DNA from 2 places in the Nocardia sp. NPDC052566 genome. Region 2 is predicted to be linked to the other one. Evidence: riboswitches for the same ligand, from Rfam matches in the RefSeq annotation. Region 2 holds a riboswitch; the other holds the start of a gene.
The links. A riboswitch is a leader RNA that binds a small molecule or an ion and turns the genes downstream of it on or off. The one in region 2 is predicted to bind glycine.
Positions count from the first base shown of each region.

Region 1: linked by a shared signal. The riboswitch ahead of glyA (serine hydroxymethyltransferase) and the one ahead of gcvP (aminomethyl-transferring glycine dehydrogenase) in region 2 are both predicted to bind glycine.

Region 1 covers NZ_JBIUAF010000002.1:205,681-217,034, reverse strand. Annotated here, with positions in the region: gene ACIG5A_RS08375 (DinB family protein) at 1-403, shown strand, start outside; gene ACIG5A_RS08370 (L-serine ammonia-lyase) at 439-1,809, opposite strand; gene glyA (serine hydroxymethyltransferase) at 1,806-3,095, opposite strand; glycine riboswitch at 3,134-3,242, opposite strand; gene ACIG5A_RS08360 (IclR family transcriptional regulator) at 3,450-4,235, opposite strand; gene ACIG5A_RS08355 (putative nucleotidyltransferase substrate binding domain-containing protein) at 4,249-6,129, opposite strand; gene ACIG5A_RS08350 (GMC family oxidoreductase) at 6,295-7,851, opposite strand; gene ACIG5A_RS08345 (APC family permease) at 7,844-9,373, opposite strand; partial or broken gene ACIG5A_RS08340 (aldehyde dehydrogenase family protein) at 9,512-10,981, opposite strand; gene ACIG5A_RS08335 (aromatic ring-hydroxylating dioxygenase subunit alpha) at 10,998-11,354, opposite strand, start outside.
Region 2 covers NZ_JBIUAF010000005.1:724,766-736,119, reverse strand. Annotated here, with positions in the region: gene ACIG5A_RS28250 (VWA domain-containing protein) at 1-875, opposite strand, end outside; gene ACIG5A_RS28245 (WhiB family transcriptional regulator) at 1,077-1,340, opposite strand; gene ACIG5A_RS28240 (HNH endonuclease) at 1,363-1,908, opposite strand; gene ACIG5A_RS28235 (hypothetical protein) at 1,961-2,098, opposite strand; gene ACIG5A_RS28230 (DM13 domain-containing protein) at 2,173-2,724, opposite strand; gene ACIG5A_RS28225 (hypothetical protein) at 3,070-3,627, shown strand; gene ACIG5A_RS28220 (alpha/beta hydrolase) at 3,718-4,620, opposite strand; gene ACIG5A_RS28215 (HAD domain-containing protein) at 5,030-5,524, shown strand; gene gcvP (aminomethyl-transferring glycine dehydrogenase) at 5,724-8,570, opposite strand; glycine riboswitch at 8,713-8,815, opposite strand; gene ACIG5A_RS28205 (M14 family zinc carboxypeptidase) at 8,892-10,232, opposite strand; gene ACIG5A_RS28200 (TetR family transcriptional regulator) at 10,326-10,925, shown strand; gene ACIG5A_RS28195 (MerR family transcriptional regulator) at 10,926-11,354, opposite strand, start outside.

The sequences.
Region 1 (11,354 bases), on a different contig from region 2:
CTTCGGGACTACTTTCGGGCGGCCGCACGGGGTGGCGGAGCCCGATTTCGATGCCGATCCGACCGTCGACATGTGGGCGGCACCCGATGAGTCGCGGGAGGAGATTCTCGACCTCTACCGCCGGGCGTGGGCACATTCGGATGCGACGATCGAGGCACTACCCCTGGACGCGATCGGGCACGTCCCGCACTGGTCGAAAGAGCACGCCACCGTAACCCTGCACCAAATACTGGTCCACGTCCTCGCCGAAACGAACCGCCACGCCGGCCACGCCGACATCCTCCGCGAACTCATCGACGGCACCGTCGGCCACCGCGACGGCAACGACAACATGCCCCCCGGCGAGACGGACTGGCGGCACTACCGCGACAAACTGGAACAGGTCGCCCGATCGGCGTCGTGATCCGAGGCCGGGTCGCGACGACCCTCATCTGCCGATCAGCATTCGACGACGGCTACCGCCAGGCCTCCCTGGGAGGTTTCCTTGTATTTGTCGAGCATGTCGGCGCCGGTGGCGCGGAGGGTCTGGATGACTTTGTCGAGGGAGACGTGGTGGATGCCGTCGCCTCGGATGGCCATGCGGGCGGCGGTGATCGCTTTGACGGCGGCGATGCCGTTGCGTTCTATGCAGGGGATTTGGACGAGGCCGCCGATGGGATCGCAGGTGAGGCCGAGGTTGTGTTCTATGCCGATTTCGGCGGCGTTCTCGATCTGTTCGGGGGTGCCGCCGAGGATGGCGGCCAGTCCGGCGGCGGCCATGGCGCAGGCGGCACCGACCTCGCCCTGACAGCCGACCTCGGCGCCGGAGATGGAGGCGTTCTCCTTGATCAGCTGGCCGATCGCGGCCGCGGTGAGCAGGAATTCGACGATGCTGTCGTCGTCGACGCCGGTGACGAACTGCTGGACGTAGTGCAGCACAGCGGGGACGATGCCCGCGGCACCGTTGGTCGGCGCGGTGACGACCCGGCCGCCCGCGGCGTTCTCCTCGTTGACGGCCATGGCGTACAGCGTGACCCACTCCATGGCGCGCAACGGGTCGGTGTCATCGGATTCGGCGGTGAGGCGCTCGAACAGCGTGGCGGCGCGACGGCGCACGCGCAGCGTTCCCGGCAGCACGCCGGAACTCGACATCCCCCGTTCGACGCACTGCCGCATGACTTTCCAGATCGACAGCAGATCGGCGCGCACCTGATCCGCACTGCGCGAGCACATCTCGTTGGCGAGCATCAGCGCGCTGATCGACAGCCCGGTGGCGGTGGTGAGCGCGAGCAGTTCACCTGCCGTGCGGAACGGGTACGGCACCATCACCGGTTGCCCGGCGGCCCGCTCCCCGATCTCGTCCTGGTCGAGCACGAAACCACCTCCGACGGAATAGAACTGGCGCTCCAGCAGCACCCGCCCCGCCCCGTCGGACGCACGGAACAGCATCCCGTTGGTGTGATAGTCCAGCTTGATCCGCCCTAGCAGTTCGATATCGTCGTCGACGGCGAACGCGATCGGCTGCACGCCGCCGAGCCGCAGGATCCCGCTGGCCCGCACCTCGGTGTCGGTGCTGAACACCACGTCCGGATCCACGGTCTCCGGCCGCTCACCGGACAGCCCGGCGACCACCGCCCCGACACTGCCGTGCCCATGCCCGGTCGCACCTAGCGAGCCGTACAGATGAACCCGGACGGCAGCCGTATCATGCAGCACCCCTGCGGCTTTCAGCCGCTCGATGAACGCGCCCGCGGCACGCATCGGGCCGACGGTGTGCGAACTCGACGGCCCGATGCCGACCCGGAACAGGTCGAAAGCGCTGATGGTCACGCGCGCATGCCCGGGTAGAGCGGAAACCGCTGCGCCAGTGCGTCGACCCGCGCGCCGAGCGCCGCCACCGATTCGGTCTTCAGCAGCGCGGCCGCGACGATATCGGCGACCTCGGCGAACGCCTCGGTGTCGAAGCCGCGGGTGGCCAGCGCCGGTGTCCCGATCCGCAGCCCGGAGCTCACCATCGGCGGCCGCGGATCGAACGGAATCGCGTTGCGGTTCACGGTGATCCCGATCGACGCCAGCACGTCCTCGCCCTGTTTGCCGTCGAGTTCGGCGTCGCGCAGATCGACGAGAACGAGATGCACGTCGGTACCGCCGCTGACCACGCCGATACCTGCGGCCCGGCAGTCCTCGGCGAGCAGCCGGTCGGCCAGAATGCGGGCGCCCGCGAGCGTCCGCTCCTGCCGCTCACGGAACTCCGGTTCCGCCGCCATCTTGAAGGCGACGGCCTTCGCCGCGATCACGTGCTCGAGCGGCCCGCCCTGCTGGCCCGGAAACACCGCCGAGTTCATCTTCTTGCCCAATTCCGGTGTGGCGAGGATGAATCCGCCGCGCGGACCACCGAGCGTCTTGTGCGTGGTCGAGGTGACAACATGCGCGTGCGGCACCGGCGAGGGGTGCAGCCCGGCCGCGACCAGACCGGCGAAGTGCGCCATGTCGACCATCAGGTACGCGCCGACTTCGTCGGCGATCCGGCGGAATTCGGCGAAGTCGAGCTGACGCGGATAGGCCGACCAGCCCGCGACGATCAGCTTCGGCTTGTGCTCGTGCGCCAGCCGGGCCACCTCGTCCATGTCGACCAGCTGGTCCTCGGCCCGAACATGATAGGCCGCGACGTCATAGAGCCGCCCGGAGAAGTTGAGCTTCATACCGTGCGTGAGATGACCGCCGTGGTCGAGCGCCAAGCCGAGAATGTGATCGCCCGGTTGCAGCAGCGCGTGCATCACCGCCGCATTGGCCTGTGCCCCCGAATGCGGTTGGACGTTGGCATATTCGGCGTGGAACAGCGCGCGCAACCGCGCGATGGCCAGCGTCTCGACCTCGTCGATATGCTCGCAGCCGCCGTAGTAGCGACGTCCGGCATACCCCTCGGCGTACTTGTTGGTCAGCACGGTGCCCTGGGCCTGCATGACCGCGAGCGGCGCGTAGTTCTCCGAGGCGATCATTTCCAGTCCGCGCTGCTGCCGATCGATTTCGCGATCGACGATCGCGGCGACGACGGGGTCGAAGTCGCGCAGCGAGGCGTCCAGTTCGGTGCGGACGGCGGAGGCGGGGTCGGCCATGGGAGAGCCTTTCATCGACGCGGATGCGTGGGGTTGGCTCCTCCCGCTCTGTCCAATGGCCTGAGAGATTCACGGCACAGTCACTGTGCGCTTGCCCCGTCGGCGAGTGCGCACTCGAAACGCGCACTACTTTCCAGAGTTGCCTGCGCGCAGCGGTACTGGGCCTGAGAGATTCCCGGGAGGGTGTTGCTCCTTCGGCTCTCCATCGAAATGGAGATCTCCCGCTGCGGTTGAACGGCGGATATTCAGTTGACTATCGAGTTGCGTAATACGATACAGTTGCGCAAAGCGCAACACGCGCGCGCTACGCAACTCAGTATTGTCCGGGTCACACCCCTTGTCAACGCGAGAGCGTCAGCCCAGATAACCGAGCCGCCTGCTGATCCCCGCCGCGCTCTTGATGGTCAGCTGCGCCATCTGCGCGAACCGATCCTGACTCATCCGATACGACGGCCCGGAAACGCTCAGCGCGGCCACCATCACGCCGTTGTGGTCGTACACCGGCGCGGCGACCGCGTTCAACCCGATCTCGAGTTCCTCGCGCACATCGGCCCAGCCGTTCGCCCGCACCTGCGCCAGCTGAGCGGCCAGATCGGCGACCTTGGTCAGCGTATTCGCGGTGAACGCCTCGAGTTTCGTACCGACCCGCTTGCGCATCTCCGCGGGCTCCAGCCCGGCCAGCAGCACCTTGCCGCTGGAGGTGGCGTGCGCGGGGCAGCTCTGCCCGACCCATGACCGCAGCGCGATCGAGCCGGGTCCGATCGCCTCGACGATATTGATGATCCGATTGCCGTCCAGCACAGCGATATTCGTCGTCTCCCCGGATTCGGCCGCGAGCGCGTTGCACGCGCCCTGGCTCTGCGAGACGAGATCGACCTGGGCGCTTGTCGATCCGGCGAGCCGGACGATGGAGAAGCCGAGCCGGTACTTGCCACGGTCGGACAGCTGTTCGACATATCCGCGCGATTCCAGCACGGTGATCAACCGGGAAACGGTAGATTTGTGCACGCCGAGTTCGGCGGCGATCTCCGTGACGCCCGCCTGGCCGAGTTTGGCGATGATCTCCATGACGAGCAGCGCGCGATCGACCGACTGCACCGCGGCAGCCCGCCCGCTGTCTTCCATGTCCTGTTTCGCCATGACAATCGCCATTCTAAGCCGAGTTCGCCCCGATACTGCGGACGTGTCTCTGCACCGCCGCGATCTCGCGCAGCGCGTCGTTGAGCAGGCTGCGATGCAGCGGGGACAGTTCGGACATCACCACGACATCGCCCGGACTGTGCCCGGCGGACAGCTGCTCGACCTGGTGCACCATCCGCATCCGCTGCAGCATGACGAACACCTCGGTGAGCACCGTGGCATCGCGCTCGGTGAGCGCGCCCGCGCTCGCGGCGGCCGCGAGCCGTACCGGCGTCGCGGCCGAGGTCACGCCCGCCGCGAGGCCACCCCAGCGGGCCAGGTTGACAATCGGCACCAGCGCATGGCTTTTCAGGTCGAAGGTGCCGCCGCGCCTGGACAGCACGTCGCGCAGCGAGCGGGCGCGCACCCGGCCCGAGAGCGCGTCGAGCAGCTGTAGTCGCAGCGCGTTGGGATGTTCGGCGCGCATGCTGCCGAAGGCGGCGGGCACGGTGTGCAGCGCGGGATCACCCCACACCACCCGCCCGTCGATGAGCAGCGACGACATGATCAGCCCGCGATCGCGCAGCGGATCGTCGAGCCATTCCGCGGCCGCCTTCGTCCAATCCGACCGGGAGCGGGCGAATTTCGGCTTCGCGGCGATCGCACCGTTGCTGTCGGCGGGCAGCCCGCAGCCGTCGAGGATGGCGTGTGCGCGTTCCGCGATCGCGCGCAGTTGCCCACTGGCGCCGGACAATTCGTCGGACCAGGACAGCGCGCTGTCCACGTCGGAGGACGGCATCGCCTCGCGGCGGGCAACACTGCCCAGGCTCAGCCAGGCGAATCCGTCACTCGGCGCGTCAGGATGTTCGGCGAGCGCGAGTTCCAGCGCCTTGCGCACCACCGAGTCGATCACGACCGACAGGATGGCGCTGGTCGCCGACGCTTTGGTGCCGTTGCGGAACAGATCCACCGTGGTGCCCGCGATTTCGCGCGCGGCCCGTTGCAGCTGCGCGGCATCGGTGGCCGCGCCGATCGCCCGGCGCAGGGCGAAACTCTGCCGCGCCGAAGCCGCGAGCAGGTCGGCATCCTCGAGCACGCCGAGCACCTCGCCGCGATGCGACACCACGGGCATATGGCGCAGCCCGCATTCGAGCATCTCCATCAGCACGGTCTCGGCGCTCAGATCGGCGGTGACCCGGCGCGCCGGTGCGCTCATCACCCGGCCGATCGCGACGTCGACCGGCAGCCCCGCCGCGACCACCCTGGTGCGCAGATCGCGGTCGGTGAAGATGCCGAATTCGCCGTCCGGCAACCGGATCAGCACGTAGGAGACGCGCGCGTCGGTCATCCGCACCACGGCATCGCGCACGCCCGTCTCCGGTGTCACGAAAACGGCTCGGCCCGAGACGAGTTCGCCGACCGGACGGCTGCCGAGCACCTGCGCCATCGGTGTCCGGTCGCCGGAGGAGGTCTTCCATGCCGAGGAGGCGAGGAAGGCCAAGCCGTCCGGCTGGGCGAACTGCGCACGCACCAGCGCACCCGGCAGCCGGATCAGCAGGCTCGGTTCGGTTGCGCGCGCGATGAATTCGGCACTACCGCCGGTCAGCAGTGGCACATAGCCGAAGATCCCGCCCGGTTCGACCGTATCGATCGTCCGCCTACCGCCACCGCGTCCCCTACCGTCCGGCCGCCCACCATCGTCCTGGCGAACGCCCGGACCCGCCGACCGGACCGCGGCGTCCGCCGACGCGACGGAGCCGGTTACCGGGATACTCGACTGCAAGATGACGCCGCCGGTCCACAGCATCCAGATGTCGTCGGGCACCTGGGCCGCGTAGTCGGCGATCACCGCACCTGCGGTGAATTCCCGCAGTGAGCATGCCGCGGCGAGCCGATTCAGCTCGTCGCTCGGCATGGATTGAAACGGCGCGTTTGCACCGAGGAACACCGCGAGTCTCGCGGTCCGCGCGGGATCCAGATCGGCGGTCGCCCACGTGTCGCGAACCGTACGCGGCGCGTCCTGCCCGGCCTGCGCCGGGACGACGGGGGGTAGTAGCTCGCCGTCCGCGGGCATGGCGGCTCAGGTCCCTCTGATCAGGTCCGCGCACTTCTCTGCCATGGCCATGACAGTAATGTTCGGGTTCACCGCGGGCAATTTCGGCATCGCGGAGGCATCGACGACCCGCAGCCGCGAGACCCCCTTCACCCGCAGTTCCGGATCGAGCACCGCCATCGGATCGTCGGCCGCGCCCATCCGCGCGGTCGCCGCCGGGTGGTAGACGGTGTTGTGGGTGCCGCGGATGTAGTCGAGCAACTCCGCATCGGTCGTCGCCTCCGGTCCCGGCGCCAGCTCCCTGGCGATCCATTCGCGCAGCGGCGACTGCTCGGCGATCCTGCGCGCCAACCGGATCCCGGCGAGCATGGTGCGCTCGTCGTGGCCGTCCGGATCGGTGAAGTAGCGCGGATCCACCTTGGGCCGATCACGAAAGTCCCTGCTGCGCAATCGCACCGTGCCGCGCGAACGCCCCTGTGTGACGTTGGGCGTCAGGCAGAAGCCGTTGTCGGTGGTCGGATAGCCACGGCGCACGGTATTCATGTCGAACGGCACGCTGCCGTAGTGCATCATCACGTCCGGCACCGCGAGCGACTCGTCGGTCGTGGCGAAGACGCCGATCTCCCACCACTGCGTCGAGGTGTCGACCATCGGCCGCGCGGCCTCCCAGAAGACCAGTCCCTCGACATGGTCGTCCAGATTCGAGCCGACGCCCGGCGCATCGACCCGCACCGCGATGCCGAGCTCACGCAACTGCTCGGCGGGCCCGATACCGGAGAGCTGCAACAACTTCGGCGTATCGATGGCGCCGGCGGTGACGACGACCTCGCGCCGCGCCGACACCGTGTCGTAGCCGGTGAGATCGGGCCGCTGATACCGCACGCCGGTGGCCGCGCCCGCCTCGTCGAACAGGATCTCGCTGACCCAGCATCCGGTGCGCACCGCCAGATTCGGCCGCGACCCCATGATCGGATGCAGGTAGGCGTGCGAAGACGACATCCTGGTGCCGTCCTCGTCGGCGTTGATCTGGAACCAGCCCGCGCCGTTGCGCACGGTCGCGCCGCGATTGAACTGGACCGTCGGCAGCCCGACCGCCGCCGCGGCGGCGAGCACCGCCTTGCCGCACGGATCGTCGGGCGGGATATCGCGCAGCCGGACCGGACCGCCGCGGCCGTGCTGTTCGCCCGGTGCGTCGTTGTTCTCCAGCCGCGTGACATAGGGCAGCAGATCGGCCGCGCCCCAGCCCTTCGCGCCCATCGCCGCCCACTCGTCCAAACCCTCGGCGGGCGGCCAGAACGCGATACACGAGTTGTGCGAGGAACATCCGCCGAGCACCTTCGCCCTGGCATGGCGCAGGAAGCTGTTGCCGCGCTCCTGTGGTTCGACCGGATAGTCCCAGTCGTAACCGGAATCGAGCAGATGCATCCACCTGGTGAGCTCGAGTATGTCGCGGTCGCCGACGTCGGACGGCCCCGCCTCCACCAGGCACACCGTCACATCCGGGTTTTCGCTGAGACGCGCGGCGAGCACACAGCCCGCGGTGCCGCCGCCCGCGATGACGTAGTCGAAGACGGTGTCAGACATCGGACCGCACCTCCGCGGCGTGCGCGGCAAGTGTCCCGATGCTCTTGCGCCCCTTGAGCAAATACCAGAGCAAGCCCGCGCCGAGGATCGCGCCGATGTAGACGAACGCGCCCCAGGTGTTGTACCAGGGTGTGCCGTAGACATCCGCGCGCGGCCAGGCCAGGTTCAGCGCCATGCCGATCCCCCACACCACCGCGACAACGTTCACCGCGATGCCCCACTTACCCATGGTGAAGTAGCCGCCCGCCTGCAAATCCCTTGGCGGCCACTGCCCTTGCAGCCGCTGCTTCAGCATCGGCCCGGTCACCATCAGGTAGGCCAGGTAGATCATGATGATCGCGATCGAGGTCAAGACCGTGAAGATCTTCGGCTGGCCGATGTTGATCACCAGGATCAGCGCGGACAGCACGCCGATCAGCACCGCGGGAATCACCGGTGTCTGCGTCTTCGGATGGACCCGGGCGAGCCTGTCGCCGAACGGAAGTGCGTTGTCGCGCGCCATGGCGAAGGCGAGCCGGATGGCCGCGGTGTGCACGGCGAGCGAGCAGACCGTCACCGCGACCACGATGCACACCAGGAAGATGGTGCCGAGCGGGCCCCACATCACCTGCTCGACAATGTATTGCAGGCCGCCGCTCGAGCTGCCGATCTGCGGATCGTTCAGATCCGGTGCGGCCATCACCGCGAAAACCAGGATGGCGCCGCCGATCACGAAGGAGGCGAGCAGCGCACGCAGGATCGCCTTGGGCGCGGTGCGCCGCGGCTCCACCGTCTCCTCACCGAGCGAGCTCGCGGTGTCGAAGCCGTACATGACATAGCCGGAAGCCAGCGTGGCCACCAGGAAGGCGCCGAGGTATCCGCCGGTCTCGCCCGCGCCGTATCCGTGCGTGGAGAAGAAAACCTGCGGTCCGCGAGTCCAATTGGCCGCCAGGATGATCGCGATCAATACCGCGGCGACGAGTTCGATGAACACACCGGCGCTGTTGATCCTCGCCATCAGCCGGACGCCGAAAGCATTGACGGCGGTGGTGAATACGATCATCACGGTGCCGAGCACCACCGCATTGGTCGCGTAATCGTATTGCCCGTTGCCGTCACCGATGAGCTGGAAACCGCTCCACAGTCGCGGCAGGTTCAATTGCAGTGCGAGGACCACCGCGGACAGCGTCACGATCGACGCGGTCAGCATCAGCCAGCCGGATGACCAGCCGACGACCCTGCTGCCCAGCGCCTTTGCCCAGTTGTACACCGATCCGGCGACCGGGTACTTCGCCGCGAGCTCCATGAAGCACAGTGCGACGGCCAGCTGCCCTAGGAAAACCAGCGGCCATGACCATAGGTAAGCCGGACCGGCCGCGCCGAAACCGAAATAGAACAGCTGGAACGTGCCGGTGAGGATCGAGATATAGCTGACCCCGGCCGCGAAGCTGGCGAATTTTCCGATACTTCGGTCGAGGGATTCCCGGTACCCGAAATCCTCCATGCCGTTGTCATCGGAGACGCTGTGTTCCTTGACTACCATTGCAACCGTGCCTTCCGCGGTGTGCAGGCCGTACTGGCTGTCCGGCCTAGATGAAACTTGTGCTCACGAGCCAGCGGCCGGAGGCCGCTTCGCGCCGGGCCGGAGCGGAGCGCCAGCGGAGTCGGAGGCAGCCGCCATGAACCACGCCGCCGGCTTCGGTGCCGTGTTGTGCCAGATGTGCTTGATTTCCTGGTATTCCGCCAGACCGGTCGGGCCGAGCTCGCGGCCGTTGCCGGACTTCTTGAACCCACCCCACTCGGCGGCCGCGGTGTAGTAACCGAAGTCGTTGAGCCACACCGTCCCGTGCCGCAGCGCGCGCACCATCCGCTCGCCGCGCGCCGCATCCGCGGTGCGCACGCCGGCCGCGAGGCCGTATTCGGTGTCGTTGCCGAGCCGGATCGCCTCGGCCTCGGTGGTGAATCGCTCCACCGTCAATATCGGGCCGAAGGTCTCCTCCTGGACGATCCGCATGGATCGATCGCAGCGGTCGAAGATCGTCGGCAGGAAGTAACTACCGTTCGCCAATGCGGGATCGCTCGGCCGCACGCCGCCGGTGATCAGCTTCGCGCCCTCCGAAATGCCGAGCGCGACATAGGCTTCCACCTTCGCGCGATGATCGTCGGAGACCAGCGGGCCGGTCTCGCTCACTGGATCGAGGCCATTGCCCACCCGGATGCGTTCGGCCCGGTTCGCCAGCGCCGCGACGAAGTCGTCGGCGATGGACTCCTCGATGATCAGCCGGGTGCCCGCCGAACACACCTGCCCGGAATGCAGGAATACGCCGGTGAGCACCTGATCGACGGAGCTGACCCAGTCGGCGTCGGCGAAGACGATATGCGGATTCTTACCGCCGAGTTCCACCGCGACCTTGGTGACGTGCTCGGCCGCCACCTTGGCGATCGTCTTTCCGGTCGCGAGTCCGCCGGTGAACGAGATGAAGTCGACGTCAGGATTGTCGGTGAGCGCGGCGCCGAGCACCGCGCCGCTGCCCTGCACCAGGTTGAGCACACCGGGCGGCACCCCGGCCTCCACCGCGAGGCGGGCGAACGCGATGGTGGTCAGCGGGGTCACCTCGCTCGGCTTGGCGACCATCGTGCAGCCCGCCGCCAGCGCGGGCGCGACCTTCCACGACATCTGCAGCAGCGGGTAATTCCACGGCGCGATCAGCACACAGACGCCGATCGGCTCGCGGACCACCCGGCTCAGCACCGCCGGATCGCCGACATCGATCAGCCGATCGGCCTGTGTGCCGGCCAGATTCGCGTAGTAGCGGAATACCGAGATGACATCGTCGATATCGATCCGGCTCTCCGCCAGTGTCTTTCCGGTGTCGACCGTCTCCAGCCGGGCCAGCTGCTCCTTGTCGCGGTCGAGCAGGCCGGCGATCCGCACCAAAAGCGCCGTCCGCTCGGAAACCGGTGTCCCCGACCAGGTTCCGTCGTCGAACGCGGCACGGGCGGCGGCGACCGCACGGCGCGCGTCCTCCGGTGTCGCCTCGTCCACGGTCGCCACGACGGAACCGTCGGCCGGATTCACGATCCGGCGCCGACCGCCGTCCGCGGCATGCGTCCACGCACCGCCGATGAGCAGATCAGGGTCACCGTTCATACACACTCACCTCATGTCAGGAAAGACGACAGGACAGCCACTCGTGGAACTCCGCGATGTGGTGTTCGGCGGGCACGAGCACCCCGCCGTTGCGATAGGCACGCGAGGACATCGTCGGCTGGGTGCGCTCGCACGCCTCGAAGTCCTGTTCGTTGACCCGGTGGAACAGCTCCACCGAGCGGGAGACGTCGCGCCCTTCCGCGACAACGTCTTTGGTGTAGAGCCAGTCGCATTCGACGATGGTGCGATCGGCGGCCATCGGGTACATGCGGTGGAAGATGATGTGATCGGGCACCAGGTTGACGAAGACGGTCGGCCGGATGGTGATCGCGAAGTAGCGGCGGTCCTGCTCGTCCCTGATCCCGGGCAGCGG
Region 2 (11,354 bases):
ACCGGCGCGGCGCCCGCCGGCTGGAATAGGGCGAGTCCGGCCTGGCTTTTCACTTGCTGCTCGGTAGCGGCGACCGCGTGCACCGGCGCGGCCTGCGGTTGCGCCGCGGTCGCGACGGCGGCGAGCGCGGCCTGGACGTCGGTCGCGTCGGGTGCGTTGGCGGCCAGGCCAGAGACCGCCGCGACCACCTGCCCCGACTGTGCCGCCTCCGCGCTGAGCGGATCGGCGCCCGAGACCGCCGAACCGACGGCCGCGGCGGCGGCCAGTGTGGCATCACCGGGCGGCAGCGCCATCCGCAGCCCGGACCAGCCGGTCAGCCCGATCTCGCCGAGCGAACCCTGCTGCAGCCGTGGCAGATCCGACCAGCTGACCTTGGCCTGCTCGAGCGCGCCGCGCAGGTCCTCCTGGACACCGAGCACGATCGGGCTGACCGCGATTGGCGCCGGATTCCCCTCGATCAGGCCCGGCACCCGCATCGACTCGATCGATCGGCTGGAATCCGGAATCCACAGCGCGGGCTGCGGACCGAGCGCCGGATCCCACGGCTTGTTCCCCGCGAACGCGGCGACCACCGCCGCCGACGGTTTGACCTGCACCATCACCTGCGCGCAATGATCGCGGACCCGCGGCTTGGTGTCGTTGTAGCGCTGCGCGAGCACCAGCACCGGTGCCGCGATATCGGGATCGACGGTGACGTTCAGAGTCGAGGTGCCCTGAATACAGCCGGCCGCCGCCGCGCTGTCCCGATCGGTCGACCGATCCCGAAGCCAGAACCAGCCGAAGACCACGGCGGCGAGTAGTGCGATGACCACCACTGCGATAACCGGACCTTTGCTGACGCCCCGGGACCTGGTTCCGCTGCGATGAGTGCCCACGGCATCAGTGTATGTTCACCTGCGGTTAGCCGGGTCGCTGAGTATCCGGTCGTGACCTGACCTGCGGCGTGGCTTCCCGGAATCGCCGGGCGGTCACCGCCGGGTACCGCGGCATGCGCGACGCGCCCGGAGGCGGCAGCGCAGCGTAACCACGTAGGGCGCCGCGCATGCCGCCATTCGATACAGCCACGGCGGTGACCGTCACTCGCGGATCATGGTGCCACGGTCGAATTCGTGCCCACCCCACACACCGGACTGACCGGTGCGGGCGGCGAAGTCACCGCAAGCATCACGAATGGGGCAGTCGCCGCAGATCTTTCGCGCGTAGTCGAAATCCTGCGACGGAAACGGGAACCACGCCTCGTGGTTCGGATCGCCACGGCACGCGGCCCGATGCCACCCTCGGCTGTCCGAGAGCGGGAGCAGGTCGGCCAGCGTCAGCTCCGCGACTGCGGTTGTCTCCATTGCTGTTCCTTCTCCTTCCCGGTTATGTCGCGGCGAGCTGCTTCCAGATGCGCCGCTGGGTCTTCTCTCGATCGTTGGGGGCTTTCGGCTGCCAGAGCAGTCGCATGCCCGCCTCTTCCGGTGTGCGATCGGCCTTGGCCGTATTGCACGGCGCGCAGCAGGCGATCAGGTTGTTCCAGGTGTTCGGGCCACCCCGGCTGCGCGGCCGGATGTGGTCGACGGTGCGCGCCCAGGCGGCGCAGTAGCCGCAGCGGTGGTTGTCCCTGCGCAGCACACCGGCGAGGGTGGCCCTGCTCTCGTCGAGTACCCGCGCGGTGTGCTCGATGTACACGTAGCGCAGCAGCCGGATGGTCTCCGGCAGCGCCACCTCGTGATGCTGGGAGCGGATCGGGAAGTGCGGCTCCCGATCGGCGACCGATTCGGCGAGGCCCGCCGTCACCAGCACCACCGCGCGGTCGGCGCTGATCTCGTCGAGCGCCTCGTAGCTGGCGTTCAGTACCAGCACCCGCGTGTGTATCCAGTTGTCGACGGTCAATACCGCCGGTGCGGCGGCGCGATGAAAGATCATGGGAATCACCATGTTTCGAGAAGAAGCGAGCGAATTGCGGAAAGGTGGCGGATCAGGCGCAGGCCGGGAAGCGGCCGAGTTCGGTACCCTCGCGCACATCACGCGTGTACTGCCGCATGGCATCGATATTCACAGCCGCTTCCTCCTTTCCGTACAGCTCATGGATCACCGCCTCGGTGGCGGCGATCATCGTCGAATCACATGGTGGCACAGCGGACCCGTGGTTGTCGGGTCATTTTTTACCGCGATCGTTATGCGGTGTCGTCAGCCCGCTTGCAGCTGTGCGGCGCCGAACGACACGTGGAAGCGCGCGCACCAGATGGTGACGCTGGTCAGCGCTTTCAGATCCACCTCGGCGGGGATCGGATAGTTCTGACTTCCCTTGTTGCCCTTGAGGTCACCCAGTTCGACGTGCTTGCCGTCGTCGAAGACGAACCAGCCGGACTTGCCCTCGATCACCGGGGCGTCGGTGAGCCACACGCGCAGGTCGGGACCGTCCGAGGTATCGAGGTTCTCCAACCGCAAAACCCTACTGCCGTCGGCCAATTGGAGGATGACGACGGTTCCCGAGGTCGCGTGTTCGTGCGAGATCAGGGTGCCGCGCGCCAGCGTGCGCGGTTGCTGCTGACCGGGCGTCTGCGGTGTCCCCGGCTTACCGCTCGGCGCGACGACGGTCGGGATCGACTCGTCCACCGTCCTGTTGGTGAACAGTCGCCACGGCTGCAGCGCCGCCATGGCGAACACGAGACCCGCCACTACTATCACCGTCACCAGCCAGGTGATCGGGTTGCGCGCGAGTTTGCGTGCGGACACCATGTCATTTCCTCCGGATCGTGGAACCGAAAGGGATTTTGCCCCCCTGACTTCAATATTCTCCGCCGATCCGCCCGTTAACGCCGCCCCGTCAGAAAAAGTTCATACTCTCGGCGGGTTCCCGATCGGTATGCGGCCGTGCGGATCCCGCCTGCCTGCCCGGGGTCCGCAAGAGGACTTGGACAGCCGATCATCAGGAACTCACGTAACTCGCCTCTCGGGCGTCACTTACCTGAGTTCCTGATGATCGCTTGACCAGGAGTGTTGCGGCGTGTCGAGTCCGGCATGGCGGGGTGGACACGGCATCGTTGGTCGACGGGTGGGGTCGGTCGAGGAGAGCGGGGTGCGATGCATTGGGATCAGATGGCCGCTACGCCGGAGGATCTTCGCGAGCGGGTGACGCGGTTGCGGCGCGGCGCCGGGCAGCAGGAAATACTCGAGTCGATCGTCGGCGCCGCGGATGGGCCGTGGCTCGGCACACTGGACGTCGACGCGCGCGGCACGGCGGAGCTGAAAATGCACCTCGCCGGACAGTACCGCCTCATCGCCGTGGTCACCGGCGCCGGGAAACTCGACCTGGCCCAGATGAAATCCCCCGGGACAGAGCAGGTCCTCTCCTCGAAACCCTCACTGCGGCGCGGCTGGGAAGCACCCGCGAAGCCGCCGAAACCGCCCGAATGGCTGGGCTACGTCGTGGACTGGATCGGCAAGGCCAACGCCGAGGTAGACCGCCGCGCTTTCGTCGAGTGGCTCCTGATCGGCGCCGACCGCAAACTGGCCACCGCCACCGACACCATCCACACCCTGCGCGCCGACCTCATGGAACGCGAAATGGCCCGCGCCGAACTGGCCGCCGAAGTAGCTGCCCTGCGCGCCGAACTCGAATACCTCGCCGAGCCGGACTGACCCACCGCCGCGCGGGTTCCGCAGCACCGCGCACCGGATACCGCGAAAATCGGTGCGCGGCGCTGGGATTCGTGCGCGGTGGCTCGTTGTTCAGGCGCCGATGGCGCGGGCCAGGTGCGGCCAGGAGTCGTGGAGGTCGGCTTCGAACAGGCCCCACGTGTGGGCGCCTTGCGGGCGCTCGACGTGGATCGCGGGGATGTCGAGTTGGCCCAGGCGGTCGGCGAAGGCGGACGTGCACGTGTTCGTGATCGCCTCGACCGTCGGGGAGATCCATCCGCCGCCGTCGATGGCGCCGGGCACGCCGGTGGCGGCGGACAGGTAGATCGTTTTACCGGTGAGTGCCGCCGCGTTCGCGAATGCGTCGTGCGCGCGCCAGCCGTTGCCGCCCGGCGCGCCCCACATGTTCACCGGGTTCCCGCCGCCGCGCGCGACCTGAGCGCTGACGATGGCCATACCGGCCGGGTTCGCGGCCCATGGGCACCCGCTGTAGGACGCGACCGCGGCGTATCGGGCCGGAGACTGGATGACCAGGTCGACCGCCGACCCTCCACTCATCGACACGCCGGCGAGCGCGTTGCGCCCCGTCGTGCCGAGCTGCGCGTCGATAACGCCGGGCAGTTCCTGGGTGAGGTAGGTCTGCCACCGATTCCGCCCGAGCACCGGATCGGCACTGAGCCAATCGGTGTACAGGGTGGAGGCGCCACCGACCGGCATGACTACGTTGACGTGCTTGTCCGCGAAGAACTTCCGCACATCCGTGTTGTCCCACCACGAGATGCCATCCAGGCCGCCACCGAGCCCGGTCAGCAGGTACAACGTCGGGGCGGGCCCACCGCCCGCCGCCCGAAGCACCCTGTTCGTCACCACCCGATCCATCGCAGGCGAATAGACATCGACCCGAACGGCGCCCTCCCCCAACGACTCCTCGCGCACCACATTAGCCCCCGGCGGAGCCGCTCCCACGGGACAAGCACTCAGCGCCGCCAGCACCATCGCACCCACCACCACGCCCAAATACTTTGAAGCCCTCACTATTCCGTTGTACCGCCCCCACTTTGCGATCACATTGCGACGCCCGCCACTCCCACCCGCCTCACCTCTGCTGAGCAGACACTTTTCGCCCGAACGGCCCGAAAATCACCCCCGTCACCCGAAAAGTGTCCGCTCAGCGCGGATACCCCGAGACAACAGGGCAGTGCACGACGACAGCGAACCCGCTGTCACGCGGTTGCCGCGCACGGATGATGGTGCACCACAGCAGTACTCGATACAGAACCAGCCATCTCGGCTCTGACACCCTCGACAAGCCGTAACGCCGAGCCGGGCGGGGACGATGAGTCCCAATGATCGACACCGAGATCACCGCCCGCAATGCCGAGTTCGCCGATCGGACCGGCGCGGTATGACCGATAGGCAACTCCCGCTGCTGTTCCTCGATGTCGACGGCCCACTGCTCCCCTTCGGCGCGGACGCACACCGCGATCTGCCCGATGCCGCACCGCACGACCGCTTCTCGCGGCTCAACCCCGATCTGGGGCAGCGTCTGGCAGCGCTGTCGTGCCAATTGGTCTGGGCCACAGCATGGGAACACGGAGCCAACACCGAAATAGCGCCACGGCTCGGCCTCCCACCGCTCCCCGTCGTCTGCTGGCCGGAGCCTACCCCCGAGCACGATCACGAAGACCGCTGGTTCGGCCTGTGCTGGAAAACCCGCACCCTGGTGGCCTGGGCCGCCGGGCGCCCCTTCGCCTGGGTCGACGACGAGTTCACCGACGCCGACCGCACCTGGGTCGCCACCCACCATCGAGCCCGCGCACTCCTGCGGCACATCGAACCGTCCCGAGGCCTCGGCGACGACGACTTCACCGCCCTCGCCCATTGGCTGCGGGTCTCCTGATGCCTTCCGCCAACGGCCACACTCGGTGGTATGCGTTGACGGCGGCAAAATAGACGGCGAGTGCGGGGATGACGACGCCGATGACGATGAGGGCCGAACCGGCCGTCGACTGACCGGTCGCCCTGGCCAGGCAGACAAAAACGCCCCAGCGGTTCCGGGAACCGCTGGGGCGCTGGGCCGTTCTACGATCGGTCGGCTCTCAGTCCGCGTACGCCTCCAGCGGGGGGCAGGAGCAGACCAGGTTGCGGTCGCCGTAGGCGCCGTCGATGCGGCGGACCGACGGCCAGACCTTTGCGCGGGCGTGGCCGAGTCCCCGTGGGTAGACGGCGGTTTCGCGGGTGTAGGGGTGGTTCCATTCACCCACCAGGCTGGCGGCGGTGTGGGGGGCGCCGCGCAGCGGGTTGTCGTCGGCGGGCCAGGCGCCGGAGGCGACCTGGTCGATTTCCTTGCGGATGGCGATCATGGCTTCGACGAAATCGTCCACCTCGGCGAGGTTTTCGCTTTCGGTGGGTTCCACCATCAACGTGCCCGCCACCGGGAAGCTCATGGTGGGAGCGTGGAAGCCGTAGTCGGCGAGGCGCTTTGCCACGTCGTCGACGGTGACGCCGGTTTCCTTGGTGATCTCGCGCAGGTCGAGGATGCACTCGTGGGCGACCATGCCGTTCTCGCCGGTGTAGAGGACCGGGAAGTGCGGATCCAGTCGTCGCGCAATGTAATTGGCGGAGGCGATGGCCGAGAGGGTGGCACGGCGCAGGCCGTCGGCGCCCATCATGCGGATGTAGGCCCAGGTGATCGGGAGGATCGAGGCCGAGCCGTACTCGGCGGCGGACACCGCGTGCGAACCGGTTTCCAGCGGATCGCCGGGCAGGTACTGCGCGAGGTGGGCGCGGACCGCGACCGGCCCGACGCCGGGACCACCGCCGCCGTGCGGGATGCAGAAGGTCTTGTGCAGGTTCAGGTGGCTGACGTCGCCGCCGAACTTGCCCGGACGGGCCAGGCCGACAAGGGCATTCAGGTTCGCGCCGTCGACGTACACCTGGCCGCCCGCGTCGTGCACCAGCCCGCACAGCTCGGCGACCTCGTGCTCGTACACGCCGTGCGTGGACGGGTAGGTGATCATGATGCAGGCCAGCCGATCGGCATGGTCGGCGATCTTGGCGCGCAGGTCGTCCAGGTCGACGTCGCCGTTGTCGCGGCACTTGACCACCTCGACCCGCAGCCCGACCATGGCCGCCGACGCGGCATTGGTGCCGTGCGCCGAAGACGGGATCAAGCAGGTATCGCGGTGTGCGTCACCGCGATCGAGGTGGTAGCGCCGGATCGCCAGCAGCCCGGCGTATTCGCCCTGGCTGCCCGCGTTCGGCTGCAGGCTCACCGAGTCGTAGCCGGTGATGTCGGACAGCCAGTTCTCCAGGTCCGCAATGAGTTTCAGCAGGCCGGGCGCGTCCTCGACCGGCGCGTAGGGGTGCACCCTGGCGAAGCCGGGCCAGGTGATGGCCTCCATCTCCGCGGTGGCGTTGAGCTTCATGGTGCACGAGCCGAGCGGAATCATGCTGCGGTCGAGCGCGATGTCCTTGTCGGACAGCGAGCGCAGGTAACGCAGCATCGCGGTCTCGGTGTGGTACCGGGTGAACGCGGGGTGGGTCAGGAATTCCGAGGTGCGCGTCTCGATGGCGGCCGCGACCGGCCGCGGGTCGGCGCTGTCCGATGCCGGTGCTTGATCCAACGACAGTGCGGTGCCGAAGGATTCGAGCACCGCGACGACGTGTCCCTCGGTGGTGGCCTCGTCGCAGGCGATGCCGACGTGATCGGCGTCCACCAGGCGCAGGTTGATCCCGCGCGACTTCGCCTTGGCGACAACGGCTTCCGCACCGCCGGGCACCTGCACCAGCACGGTGTCGAAGAAGCTGGCGTGCACGACGGCACCGTCGAGCCCGGCCGCGATGGTGGCGGCGTGCCCGTGCACCCGGCGCGCGATGGCGCGCAGCCCGTCCGCGCCGTGGTAGCTGGCGTACATCGCCGCGACGATCGCGAGCAGTACCTGTGCGGTACAGATGTTCGAGGTCGCCTTCTCCCGGCGGATGTGCTGTTCGCGGGTCTGCAGCGCGAGCCGGTAGGCGAGATCGCCGTCCGCGTCCACCGAGACGCCGACCAGGCGGCCGGGCAGCTGACGCGCGTGCTGCTGCCGCACCGCGAGGTATCCGGCGTGCGGACCACCGAAGCCGAGCGGGACACCGAAGCGCTGGGTGGTGCCGAAGCAGACGTCCGCGCCCTGCTCGCCCGGCGAGGTGATCAGCGTCATCGCCAGCAGATCCGCGCCAACGGCGGCCAGCGCGCCGCGCTCGTGCGCCGCCGCGATGACCGGGGTCCAGTCGACGATGCGACCCGACGCACCGGGCGCCTGCAGCAGCACGCCGAAGAAGTCACCCTCGGGCAGCGCACCACCGGACAGATCCGCCTCGACGATCTCGATGCCGAGCGGTTCGGCCCTGGTGTGCAGCACGGTGCGGGTCTGCGGGAACAGGTCGGCGTCGATCAGCAGCCGCGCCGACTTGGACCGGCCCGCCCTGCGCAGCAGCGTCATCGCCTCGGCGGCGGCGGTGGCCTCGTCGAGCATGGACGCGTTGGCCACGTCCATGCCGGTCAGGTCCGACACCATGGTCTGGAAGTTGAGCAGCGCCTCGAGCCTGCCCTGGCTGATCTCGGGCTGGTACGGGGTGTAGGCCGTGTACCAGGCCGGATTCTCCAGCAGGTTGCGCACGAGCACGGGCGGGGTGAGCGTGTCGTAGTAGCCGAGCCCGATCATCGAGGTGGCCACGGTATTCGAGTGCGCGAGCTCGGCGAGTTCGGCGAGCACCTCGTGTTCGGTTGCCGCGGGCGGCAGTCCGGTCAGGCCGGTGCCGTCGAGGATGCTGGCGGGCAGCGCGGCGGTGGCGAGTTCGTCCAGCGACGCGACGCCGACGACGTCGAGCATCCGGTCGAGTTCGGCCCGGTCGGGTCCGATGTGGCGGTCGGCAAATGATCGAGTCACGGCAGTAGCTCCCATGGTCGGGCGGGTCGATCACGGGGATCGACGGATACCAGCCCTCCCCCTCTGTCGTGGCGCCTGAGAGATTCGGGGTGACAACCCCTTTCCCCGTGGGCGGGCGACCGGCTGCGCACAGCCGTCACCGCTTTCCAGAGGCGTCGATGCCCGCACGGTCCCTTTTGCCTGAGAGATTGACGGGGAGGTGCTGCTCCTTCGGCGCCCGGACTTCTTGTGAAAGACCGGAACTCTCCCGCACGGCTACGACGCACCCGCTAGTTTAGGCCGCCGACACGCCGTCGCGCGCCACAGGCCCCCTCCTCGCCGTGTCGCCCTCGTCACTCACAGCGGCAGCCCGGCCCGCAACCTGGTCACGGCGGTGGCGATCGCACTCGCTTGAATCGCGACCAACTGTTCCCGTGGCACCGCCCGGCCGGGGGCATCGGCTTCGACATCGGCACACCACTTCTCGAATATCGCGCCGAAGCGCGCCCGCTCGGCCGCCACCGCCGCGGGCCCCGCCACCTCGTCCAGCAGCCGCATCAGCATGCCGCCGAGCCGCAACCGGAACACGCCGAGCCAGACGTACTCCTCGGTGAACTCCTCGGCGCGGGTGGCGATCCGATCCTGGTCCGCGGCAGCCTCTTTGGTCCGCGCGATTTCGGGCAGCGCGGCAACGAGCGCCGTTGCCGCGCGTTCGAACGGACTCGCTCCGGTCAGCCGGTCCGCGATGCGCTCGAGTACCGCCGCACCCGTCGCGGCGACCTCGCGGTACCCGGCGGCACACTCCGAGAGGACCTCGCGCAGTGTCCGCCCACTCGGCGTCGCGTCGTCGACCCGCGGGTCGATCCACAGCGGCAGCTCGCAGACCAGCACCGCCGCCCCGTACCGGGCCGCGTAGTCGCGAATTCCGCCACCGCCGACCGCCGCCGCGTCCTCCGGCACGCCCGCGGCGACCTGCGCGTCCGCCATGGTGGCGAAGGTGGGCACCGCGAAGACGCCGCGCTGCCATAGCGCGGCTCCCGGCGCGTCCGCCGCTCCGTCGTGAACCGGGAGGTCGTGCGCGATCAGCAGGTCGGTAAGCGCCGACCAATAGGTCTCGTCACCACCGGAGGTGTAGAAGAAGCCGCCACCGAAATCGGCGTTGTGCAGCGAGGCGATGAACGCGGGCCTGGTCCGGTCGATCAGGTCCATCAGCGCCTCGGTCTCCGGCAGCGGCGTGCCGACCGCCCGCCCGCGCCAGGTGGTGGGAAACGACCACTCCGGCTGTTCGCCGGCGGGCGGCCGGTAGTAGCCGCGCGCGACCCGGCCGCGGGTGAGCGGTCCGGCGAACCAGCCCTCGTTGAGCCGGGTGCCGTCCGGATCCGCACAGAGCACGAAATGCCATGTGGCGCCGAGGGTTCGCGCTTCGTCCTCGGCCATCCGGTCGAGCAGGTGCGCGATGGTGGCCATACCGATCGGCTCGTTCGGATGCGGGTTGCCGATCACGATGATCTGGCGCTCCCCCGAGCCGACCCGCACCGATCGGATGGCGTCGCCGCCGCGCGAGCGCCCGATCTCGGAGATGATCACCCGTTCCGGATGCCGTGCGCCCAGCTTGTCGGCGAGCTCGTTCAGCTCGTCCACCGTCGGGAACGCCTCGATCGGCCGCATCGGCCCGACGAGTGCGCCGAGTTCGTCCACCGCGTCCTCCACATCCGCTCGCGAGCCGACCGGCCAGCGACGATCCGGCTTCAGATAATTCCGTTATTTCGATAACGACGTTATCATCGCTGCATGCGACGCGAGCAGATTCGGGAGAACAACCGGAAGGCGCTGATCGCGGCGGCAGTCGCCGACATCGCCGAACACGGGTACCAGGCGGCGAAACTCGGCGAGATCGCCGAGCGCGCGCACCTGACCACCGGCGCCGTCTACTCCATCTTCGGCAGCAAACGCGCGCTGCTGGTCGCCGCGACGCGGCAGACGGTGGAGGACTTCAACGAATCGCTGCGCCCGCTCGCCGATCCGGTGCTGAGCCTCACCGAGGTGCTCGACGGCTACGTGGCGGCGATGCTCGGCCCGGCCGACGGCCGTGCGCACGAGCGTTTCGCCTTCGAACTGGAGACGATGGCGGCCGCGCTGCGCGATCCGCGGTTGATGGCGGAGATCGAAGCAGAGGTGCCGCAAGCACTTCCGCTGCTCACCGAACTGCTGACCGATCGCAGGGCCGACTCGGGCATCCGCACCACCGCGGCCCAGGCGGCACGCATGGCTCCCGCGGTGGAGGCACTGCTATCCGGCTTCGCGCAACACGGAAACGCGTTGCGCCCGTACGTGGATCGTGACTATGTGCGCGCGAGCGCGGTCGCGTTGACCGCGCTCATCGCCACCTGACTAACCGGTCTTGCGGTTCATCCTCGCCTTGCGGCGGAAGGACAGCTCGTCCTCGGGCCGCTCGGTAACCGCCGAGGCACGCTCGGCCGGGAAATTCGCTATCGCACCGGTCAATTCGCGCATCGCGCCGCTCACCGCGATACCGAAAACGCCCTGCCCGCCCTGCAGTAAATCGACGACCTCCTCGGGTGAGGTGCACTCGTAGACCGAGGTGCCGTCGGAGAACAGCGTGATACCCGCGAGATCCTGCACGCCGCGGCTGCGCAGGTGATCCACCGCGATCCGGATGTTCTGCAGCGAGATGCCCGCGTCCAGCAGTCGTTTCACGATCTTGAGGACGAGGATGTCCTTGAACGAGTACAGCCGCTGGCTACCCGAGCCCGCGGCGCCACGGATGGACGGTACGACCAGACCGGTGCGCGCCCAGTA